Linked DNA regions of Methylomonas sp. 11b. The protein of the gene in region 1 interacts with the protein of each later gene in a pairwise test. Links are inferred from orthologs where the notes say so. Each region holds a gene or a part of one and is shown in the gene's direction. Other genes may lie near its edges. The genes, in order: lpdA, uvrD and odhB.

The links.
Region 2: the proteins of lpdA (region 1) and uvrD interact in binary tests that used the Escherichia coli proteins (3 or more experiments, as listed by UniProt). The link is inferred for Methylomonas sp. 11b from one-to-one orthologs.
Region 3: the proteins of lpdA (region 1) and odhB interact in binary tests that used the Escherichia coli proteins (3 or more experiments, as listed by UniProt). The link is inferred for Methylomonas sp. 11b from one-to-one orthologs.

What each region holds. Positions count from the first base shown.
Region 1 is NZ_KI911557.1:2,942,419-2,945,443, forward strand. What follows is about bases 1-2,866. They hold lpdA (dihydrolipoyl dehydrogenase), read left to right. Parts: upstream 1-658; coding sequence 659-2,074; downstream 2,075-2,866. Other genes in these bases: METH11B_RS0114115 (2-oxo acid dehydrogenase subunit E2), read left to right, coding at 1-648; METH11B_RS0114125 (hypothetical protein), read left to right, coding at 2,172-2,618; METH11B_RS0114130 (hypothetical protein), read right to left, coding at 2,678-2,866. Also shown: more of METH11B_RS0114130, read right to left, coding at 2,867-3,025. UniProt on the Escherichia coli protein: Lipoamide dehydrogenase is a component of the glycine cleavage system as well as of the alpha-ketoacid dehydrogenase complexes.
Region 2 is NZ_KI911557.1:1,512,655-1,515,723, forward strand. Bases 65-2,974 are described here. They hold uvrD (DNA helicase II), read left to right. Parts: upstream 65-391; coding sequence 392-2,557; downstream 2,558-2,974. Other genes in these bases: METH11B_RS0107015 (YgaP family membrane protein), read right to left, coding at 65-290; pyk (pyruvate kinase), read right to left, coding at 2,624-2,974. Outside these bases: more of METH11B_RS0107015, read right to left, coding at 57-64; more of pyk, read right to left, coding at 2,975-3,069. UniProt on the Escherichia coli protein: A helicase with DNA-dependent ATPase activity. Unwinds DNA duplexes with 3'-5' polarity. Translocates on single-stranded DNA with 3'-5' polarity. Initiates unwinding more efficiently from a nicked substrate than double-stranded DNA.
Region 3 is NZ_KI911557.1:5,174,467-5,177,624, reverse strand. Bases 144-3,142 are described here. They hold odhB (2-oxoglutarate dehydrogenase complex dihydrolipoyllysine-residue succinyltransferase), read left to right. Parts: upstream 144-1,047; coding sequence 1,048-2,238; downstream 2,239-3,142. Other genes in these bases: METH11B_RS0124750 (Rrf2 family transcriptional regulator), read right to left, coding at 3,120-3,142; METH11B_RS0124755 (MBL fold metallo-hydrolase), read left to right, coding at 2,298-2,936; METH11B_RS0124765 (2-oxoglutarate dehydrogenase E1 component), read left to right, coding at 144-1,058. Outside these bases: more of METH11B_RS0124765, read left to right, coding at 1-143; more of METH11B_RS0124750, read right to left, coding at 3,143-3,158. UniProt on the Escherichia coli protein: E2 component of the 2-oxoglutarate dehydrogenase (OGDH) complex which catalyzes the second step in the conversion of 2-oxoglutarate to succinyl-CoA and CO(2).

The sequences.
Region 1 (3,025 bases):
CAAAACCTGACCCGTGTCTGGCTAAACCTGCCGCTGGTGACTTATCACGACGAGGTGGCTATCGATGCGATGGAAGACTTCCGCAAATCAGTCAACGCTGGCTTAGCGAAAGACGCCGTTAAAGTTACCGGCCTAATCTTCATCATGAAGGCGCTGGTAGCGGCAATGCAAAAATACCCGTCCTTCAATAGCTCATTGTCTCCAGACGGCGAAAAACTGATCTTCAAACATTACTTCCATATCGGTATTGCCGTGGATACCCCGAACGGCTTAGTCGTGCCGGTGATTCGCGATGTCGATAAAAAAGGTATTTTCCAATTGTCCAACGAGCTGGCAGAGAAAAGCGAATTGGCCCGAACCGGCAAATTGAAACCGGCCGACATGCAAGGCGGCTGTATGACCATCTCCAGCTTAGGCGGCATCGGCGGCACCGCGTTTACCCCCATCGTCAACGCGCCGGAAGTAGCGATTTTGGGCGTCACCCGCTCCAAGATGCAGCCGGTTTGGAATGGCTCTGCGTTTGAACCGAAACTGATGTTGCCGCTGGATATTACTTACGACCATCGCGTCATAGACGGTGCCGAAGGCGCACGTTTTATGGAAGCATTGAAATCTTATCTGGGCGACATTCGCCGGCTGTTATTGTAGGAGTAAGGATATGAGCGATTCTGTCACGCATGCTGAAGTTCTGGTACTTGGCGGCGGCCCAGGTGGTTACACGGCTGCGTTCCGCGCTGCCGATTTGGGCAAACAAGTGGTATTGATTGAGCGCTATCCGGTGTTGGGTGGGGTTTGCCTGAATGTGGGCTGTATCCCGTCCAAAGCTTTGCTGCACACCGCGCAAGTGATACATGAAGCGGAAGCCATGGCGGAACACGGCGTCACTTTCGGCAAGCCTAACATCGATTTGGACCAAATCCGTGCCTGGAAACAAAGCGTCAGCCAAAGCTTGAATCAAGGCCTCGGCAAATTAGCGAAGCAACGCAAGGTCACCGTAATCCATGGCGTGGGTAAATTTGCCACGGCCAACAGCTTGACCGTGACCGGTGAAGACGGCGCGCAAACCATTACTTTCGACAACGCAATTATCGCCGCCGGCTCGCAGCCGACCAAAATCCCCAGCTTTCCGCACGACGATCCACGCGTTTGGGACTCGACCGATGCGCTGGAGTTGAAATCGATCCCGGAAAAATTATTGATCGTGGGTGGCGGTATTATCGGTCTGGAAATGGCGACTGTTTACCATGCGTTGGGCTCGAAAATCAGCGTCGTGGAATTGATGGATCAGATTATCCCCGGCTGCGACAAAGATTTGGTTACACCGCTACAACGCAAGATCAAAAAACAGTATGAAAACCTGTGGCTGCAAACCAGTGTCAAGGCCATGGAAGCAACTGATACCGGCATCAAAGTCACGATGGAAGGTAAAGGCGCACCGGAGTCGGAAGTGTTCGACGCGGTGTTGGTTGCTGTGGGTCGCCGTCCCAACGGCAAGCTGATCGATGCCGACAAAGCGGGCGTCAATGTTGACGAGCGTGGTTTCATTCCGGTGGACAAGCAAGGTCGCACCAACGTCAGCAATATTTTCGCGATCGGCGACATCGTCGGCAATCCGATGCTGGCCCACAAAGCCACGCACGAGGGTAAAATCGCCGCCGAAGTCATTGCCGGCCATAAAGCCGGTTTCGACGCGCTGACCATTCCGTCCGTAGCATATACTGATCCCGAAGTAGCCTGGATGGGCTTAACCGAAACCCAGGCACAGCAGCAAGGTGTGGAATTCGACAAAGCCGTATTCCCTTGGGCCGCCAGTGGTCGCTCTTTGGCGCTGGGCCGTAGCGAAGGTATTACCAAAATACTGACTGACAAAACCACCGGCCGTATTCTCGGTGCCGGCTTTACCGGGCCTGGTGCGGGCGAATTAGTCGCAGAAGCCGTGCTGGCTTTGGAAATGGGTGCCGATGCGACAGACATCAGCCTGAGCATCCACCCGCATCCTACTTTATCCGAAACCTTTGCGTTTGCGGCGGAAATGATAGAGGGGACGATTACCGACCTATATGTAAAGAAATAGTCCTTATTTTGCTAAGCGCAAAATTCGTGAGCGGGTTAAAAGTCAGCCTGCAATTTTTTTTCGGTGAGAACGCAGACATCATATAGAAGGAACAGCAGTGGAAAAATTTGTCTTTGGGGCTGGCGAGGATGACAGAAAAAGGTTGCTGAATTTCGTTGATGCTCTGCAGCAGTTTTTAGAGAAGGTGATAAATAACGGCGAGTATTTTCAACCGAAATTTCGCGACGATTATAAAAAAGCCTGGATGGAACTTAATCCGAATTTTTCGGCGTTAAAAGACGGCTTGCAACGTGCCGAAACCCACACTTTGTTAGCGCAAGGCTTATTGGGAACCCAGCTAAATCTAAAGCTCGCCGTCATCAATCATTTTTTAGGCGAATTTTTGCTCTACGGAATAGAAATTATCGGCGGCCACAAACTGCTTGAAAAACTTTTAGGCGTTGTCGGCAAATTACTGGCAAACATGGCAAGCGCAGTGGGCACCGGCTTAGCCATTCATAGCTTCGTAGATTTTCTTGTTGCAATGATCAAGGACGACAGCTAGTGATAATGCTCTCTTAGGCAATCCCTAAGAGAGAGAAACCCGAGCTACTAAAACGCTATTCAAGCGGCTTTCTTAACTTCAACGCCTCTAGCCAACAAACCATCTCTACCTTTCTCCGCCAAAGCCATGATTTGATAAGCCAAATCTTCGGCGATATTCAATTGTTTTAAAGAGGCGGCCAAATGCTCCATCACTATGTCGTAATGGAAATCGTCAGGACCGAGCTTTATCAAAAAACAATGAGCAGGGGTTAACAACGTGATGCTTCTTATCTCTTGCCCGCCAACGATATCCAGCAGGAAGGCAAAATCGTTACCGGTAACCAAACTCGGTTTGGCGTTAGTGCGGGCAAACGCTGTAGTAAAATACCCGTCCAATGCCTTTAATACTCTCTCATCGGCACTATT
Region 2 (3,069 bases), 1.4 Mb from region 1 along the record:
TCTTGAATCCGAATCCGCGCCGGAATCGCGGATTCGGAGCCAGCAACTAAGGCTGATTAGCCCTCGGAAGCCGTATTGCTACCCAAGGTATTTTTATCCAAACTCGAATATGCCGGGCACCAGCCTGAATAACTGGTCGCAACCAAGGCCAAACCAACCAACAACATCAATATGCTGGCGGTAAACAGCGAAACGCTCAGCAGTACCACCCCTGAAACCATGCGGACTTTCTTATCTTTCTCGCCGATGTTGTGCTCAAATTTGATCAAACGTTTATAATCGAAGCTCATTTCCAATCCTCTCTGTGTTGTAGTTATTAGTCCCGACGCACGGCTTTCCCTTAAAGGCAAGCAAATATACACAGCTCTTCAAAATCTGCAAGTTATAAAAAATGGACGTCTCTTCTATCATCACCTCTCTAAACGACGATCAACGTCTGGCCGTTTCTGCCCCGATGCAAGCCATGCTGGTACTGGCCGGCGCCGGTAGCGGCAAAACCCGGGTGCTGGTCCATCGCATCGCTTGGCACATCCAGGTCAACCAGATTTCGCCTTATAACATCCTGGCGGTAACGTTTACCAACAAAGCCGCCAACGAAATGCGCAACCGTATCGAAGAGTTACTGGAGACTCCAGCCCGCGCCATGTGGATAGGCACTTTCCACGGCCTGGCTCACCGTTTACTGCGGCAACACGCCAAGCAAGCCAATCTGCCGGAAACCTTCCAGGTAATGGACAGCGACGACCAATTGCGCATCATCAAACGGCTGATGAAAAACCTGAATCTGGACGACAGCAAATGGCCGCCCAAGCAAGCGCAATGGTTTATCAATGCGCAAAAAGACGAAGGCATCCGCGCCAAGCACATGCAGGACAGCGGCGATTTTTATAACCGGCAGATGAAGCAAGTTTATCTGGCGTACGAAGAAGTATGCCAACGCTCCGGCCTGGTGGATTTTGCCGAATTACTGCTCAGAGCTCACGAATTGCTGCGCGATAACGAAGATTTATTGGCGTTTTATCGGCAGCGCTTCGTACAAGTCCATGTCGACGAATTCCAGGACACCAACACCATTCAATACGCCTGGCTGCGCTTACTCACCGAAGGCAACAACAATCTATTCGTGGTCGGCGACGACGATCAATCGATCTACGGCTGGCGCGGTGCCAAAATCGAAAACATCTTCAATTTCCAAAAGCATTATCCCGAACACGGCATCGTCCGCCTGGAGCAGAACTATCGCTCCAGCGGCCATATCCTGAAAGCCGCCAATACCTTGATCGCCAACAACGACAACCGGATGGGAAAGGAATTATGGACCGATGCCGGTGAAGGCCAGGCCATTTCTCTATATTCGGCGTTTAACGAGCAAGACGAAGCCTATTTCGTGGTCGAGAAAATTCGGCAATGGGTTAAGGATGGCGGCTTGCGTAGCGACACAGCGATTCTGTATCGCTCCAACGCCCAATCGCGGCAATTCGAAGAACGCTTGATGACCACCGCCACGCCCTACCGGGTTTACGGCGGCCTACGCTTTTTCGAGCGCATGGAAATCAAAAACGCCCTCGCCTATCTGCGTTTGTCGACTAATCCACACGACGATCCTTCCTTTGAACGGGTAGTGAATACGCCAACCCGAGGCATCGGCGCCAAGACCCTAGACGACATGCGGATTCTGGCCCGCGAACAACAGCTGTCGCTATGGCAAGCAGCCTTGGTGATGTTGGAGAAAAATCAGTTGCCGGCCCGCGCAGCGAATGCTTTGCGCGGCTTTTTAAACCTGATTCTTGCGCTCGGCGAAACGACGAAAGAGCTGAGTCTGCATGAAACCGTCAAACAAGTAGTCGAGACCAGCGGCCTGATCGAACTTTATAAGAAAGAAAAACAAGACAAAGGCGAAGCCCGGGTAGAAAACCTGGAGGAACTGGTCAACGCCGCGCGCTTGTTCGACTACGATAGTGAAAACGCCGAGAACATGGGCGAGTTGGACATGTTTTTAGCGCACGCCGCATTGGAAGCCGGTGAAATGCAAGGCGAAGTCGATGAAGATTGCGTGCAGTTAATGACGCTACATTCGGCCAAGGGTTTGGAGTTCAAGCTGGTATTTCTAGTGGGCTTAGAAGAAGGCCTATTCCCTTCTCAGCAAGCGCTGGACGACGCCAGCCGGTTACAGGAAGAGCGCCGCCTGTGCTACGTCGGCATAACTCGAGCGATGCAACAGCTGTATCTGACCCACGCCGAATCCCGGCGCCTGTACGGCAAAGACAGCTATCCGCGCGCCTCACGGTTTTTGCGCGAACTACCGCAGGAATCAATTCAGGAAATCAGGTTACGCGCCAACGTCAGCAGACCGGCGACCAATAGCGCATCGCAAACCAAAAGCCTGGGCAGCAAGGGTACTTACAAACTGGGCCAGCCTGTCAGGCACGAGAAATTCGGCGAAGGCGTGGTCCTGCAAATGGAAGGCGAAGGCGAACAGGAACGGGTGCAAATCAACTTCCGCAACGCGGGCATCAAATGGCTGATGCTGGCTTATGCCAAACTGGATGCTGCTTAGAATAGGTTGAAGACGCGGCGTCCGGATAAACCGAACGCCGCGAAACAAGGCAAGCCGACTAAAAAATTAGTCGGTGACGATGATAACTTTCAGGGAGTTAGTGCCGCCGCTGGCGCCGGTCAAATCGCCTTTGGTGCGAATCAGCGCATCGCCCGCTTTTACGACACCACGGACTTTCAAAGCCTTAATCAGACTGTCGGTTACGCTGACCGATTCCATCTTCTCTTTGGCAAACGGAATGGGGAATACACCTTTGTAAAGGGTCACACGACCCAGGGTGCGTTCCTGGCTGCTGAAGGCAAAGATAGGAATATCCGAGCTAATCCGCGACATCCATAGCGGCGTGGAGCCCGATTCGGTCAAAGACGCTATCCCGGCGATTTTGGTATGGTTCGCCATATACATTGCAGACATCGCAATGGCTTCGTCCATCCGTTCGAACTTGTCGGTCATCCGGTGCATGGATTTGGTCACGCTAGGTTGCTTTTCCGTTTCCAGACAGATACGCACCA
Region 3 (3,158 bases), 2.2 Mb from region 1 along the record:
ATTGGGGCTTTGCGGAAAATTTGGCTTATGCGACGCTACTATTGGAAAAATACCATATGCGCTTGACCGGCCAGGACATCGGCCGCGGCACGTTCTCGCATCGCCACGCCATTTTGCTGAATCAAGCCAACGGCGAAAATTACATCCCGCTCAAACATTTAAGCGAAAACCAGGGCCGCGCACAAATCTTTAACTCCTTACTGTCGGAAGCCGGCGTGTTGGGTTTCGAATACGGCTACAGCTCCACCGAACCGAATAAACTGGTGATCTGGGAAGCGCAATTCGGCGATTTCGCCAACGGCGCGCAAGTAGTCATAGACCAGTTCATTTCCTCCGGCGAAACCAAATGGGGCAAGCTCAGCGGCTTGGTCATGCTGCTGCCACACGGTTTTGAAGGTCAAGGCCCGGAACATTCCTCGGCTCGCCTGGAACGTTATTTACAGCTATGTGCCGACCACAATATCCAAGTCTGCGTCCCCACTACACCGGCACAAATTTTTCATTTGCTGCGTCGACAGATGCTGCGCCAATATCGCAAACCGCTTATCGTCATGAGTCCGAAAAGCCTGCTACGGCACAAGCTAGCGGTATCGACACTAAGCGATTTGACCCATGGCGAATTTTTGAACGTGATAGGCGAACAGGACGATATCGATCCCTACCACGTCACGCGCATCGTATTGTGCGCCGGCAAGGTATATTTCGATTTGTTGGAAGCTCGCCGCCTGGATCAGGAGCAACTGCGCCATGTCGCGATTATTCGTATCGAGCAGCTCTATCCGTTTCCGAACGAGCAATTCAAACGCGAAATCGACAAATACCCCAATGTCGAACATATTGTCTGGTGTCAGGAAGAACCGAAAAACCAAGGCGCCTGGTACCAAAGCAAGCACCATTTTTTCGATTTGCTAGACAAGAATATCCCGATCAGCTATGCCGGCCGGGTCGCGTCGGCATCACCGGCGGTCGGCAATTACAAAACCCATCTCAACGAACAACGCGCCGTGGTAAACGCCGCGCTCTATGGCAGCAACGAAGGAAATACACATGAGCTTTGAAATACTGGTCCCCAGCCTTCCCGAATCCGTATCCGATGCCACCCTAGTCGCATGGCACAAACAGGCGGGCGAATGGGTCAACGAAGGCGACAATCTGGCCGACCTCGAAACCGACAAGGTCATCCTGGAAGTACCTGCACCAAAATCCGGAACACTGGTAGAACTGGTGGTACAAGACGGCGAAACCGTAGTCGGCGGTCAGCTACTAGCCAAACTGGATGCCCAGCCAGCCAAACCGGCTCAGGTAACCGAAAAAACCGAAGACGCCGTCCTTAGCCCTTCCGTTCGCAAATTGGTCGCCGAAAAAGACCTTGACCCGCAAGCCATCGCCGGCTCCGGAAAACATGGCCGAATTCTGAAAACTGATGTTTTGGATTTCTTGAACACACAAGCGAAAGACGCGCCACCTACTCCAGCCCCCGCGCCACCACCGGCAACGGAAACCCACTCGCCCTTATCGGCCACAGCCGTGGCCAGCCTAAGGCCGGAACAGCGGGTGCCGATGACTCGCTTGCGTGCCAAAGTGGCCGAACGCTTGCTGCAAGCCCAGCAAAACGCGGCGATGCTGACTACCTTTAACGAAGTCAATCTCAGTGCGGTCATCGATCTGCGCAATCACTACAAAGATCGTTTCGAAACCAAACACAGCATCAAGCTGGGCTTCATGTCGTTCTTCGTGAAGGCATCCATTGAAGGCTTAAAACGCTTCCCGGCGATTAACGCGTCTATTGACGGCAGCGACATCATTTACCACGGCTACTACGACATCGGCATCGCCGTCACCACACCGCGCGGCTTGATCGTGCCGATTTTGCGCGACGCTGATCAGCTGGATTTTGCCGGCATCGAAAAAGGCATACACGATTTTGGTAATAAAGCCCGCAACGGCTCGATCAGCGTTGAAGATCTCAGCGGCGGCACCTTTACCATCACGAATGGCGGAATTTTCGGCTCCATGCTCTCTACACCCATCCTGAATCCGCCGCAATGCGCGATTTTAGGCATGCACGCCATCAAAGACCGGCCGGTGGTGGAAAACGGTGAGATCGTTATTCGGCCTATCATGTACCTGGCTTTGTCCTACGACCATCGTTTGGTGGACGGCAAGGAAGCGGTGCAGTTTTTGGGCATCATCAAGGAATGTCTGGAAGCGCCGGCGCATTTATTACTAAATATCTAACTTACTGATCCATCACTCCCGCGCAAGCGGGAGTCCAACTTCCAGCCATCATCGATTTCATGCGCTACACCATTATTCCCGTCACCGCCTATCAACAAAACTGCACCTTACTGGTCTGCGAACAAACCAATAAAGCCGCTCTGGTCGATCCGGGCGGCGACCTTGATGTATTGCTGAAGGAAGTCAAAAAACAAGGCGTGGCGTTGGAATCGATACTGGTCACCCACGGCCATCTCGATCATGTTGGCGGTGTTGCGGAGTTGGCCGAAAAACTCTCGTTGCCAATCATCGGCCCGCAAATTGAAGATACCTTCTGGATCGAGGCCTTGGCGCAGCAATGCCGGATGTTCGGTTTTCCGGAATCGAAAAGCTTTACTCCTCAACGTTGGTTGAACGACGGCGATACGGTAAAGGTTGGCAACGAGGTATTACAGGTGATCCATTGTCCGGGACACACGCCGGGCCATGTGGTGTTCTTCAGCGAGGCACAGCGCTTGGCGCTGGTTGGGGACGTGTTATTCAAAGGCTCGATCGGTCGCACCGATTTCCCCAAAGGCGACCATCAAACTTTGATCGACTCGATTGAATTAAAACTCTGGCCCCTGGGCGAAGATGTGAAATTCATCCCCGGCCATGGCCCGATATCTACCTTTGGCGTGGAAATGCGCAGCAATCCCTTTGTTGGAGCCTACCGCTAATCGAACAAAACCAGCCCAAGGACAGGTTAAAACGGAGGAACTAGCATTCTGGGTAAATAGCTGCCAGCGGATTTTATTGACAACGGTAGGATGGGTAGAGGCGATAGCCGAAACCCATCGCATCAGTTTGAGGATACTTGATGGGTTTCGCTTCGCTCTACCCATCCTACACATTGCAATGCCTCAACCCTGTTTTAGCGGTACGCCATCCAAGCCACCCGG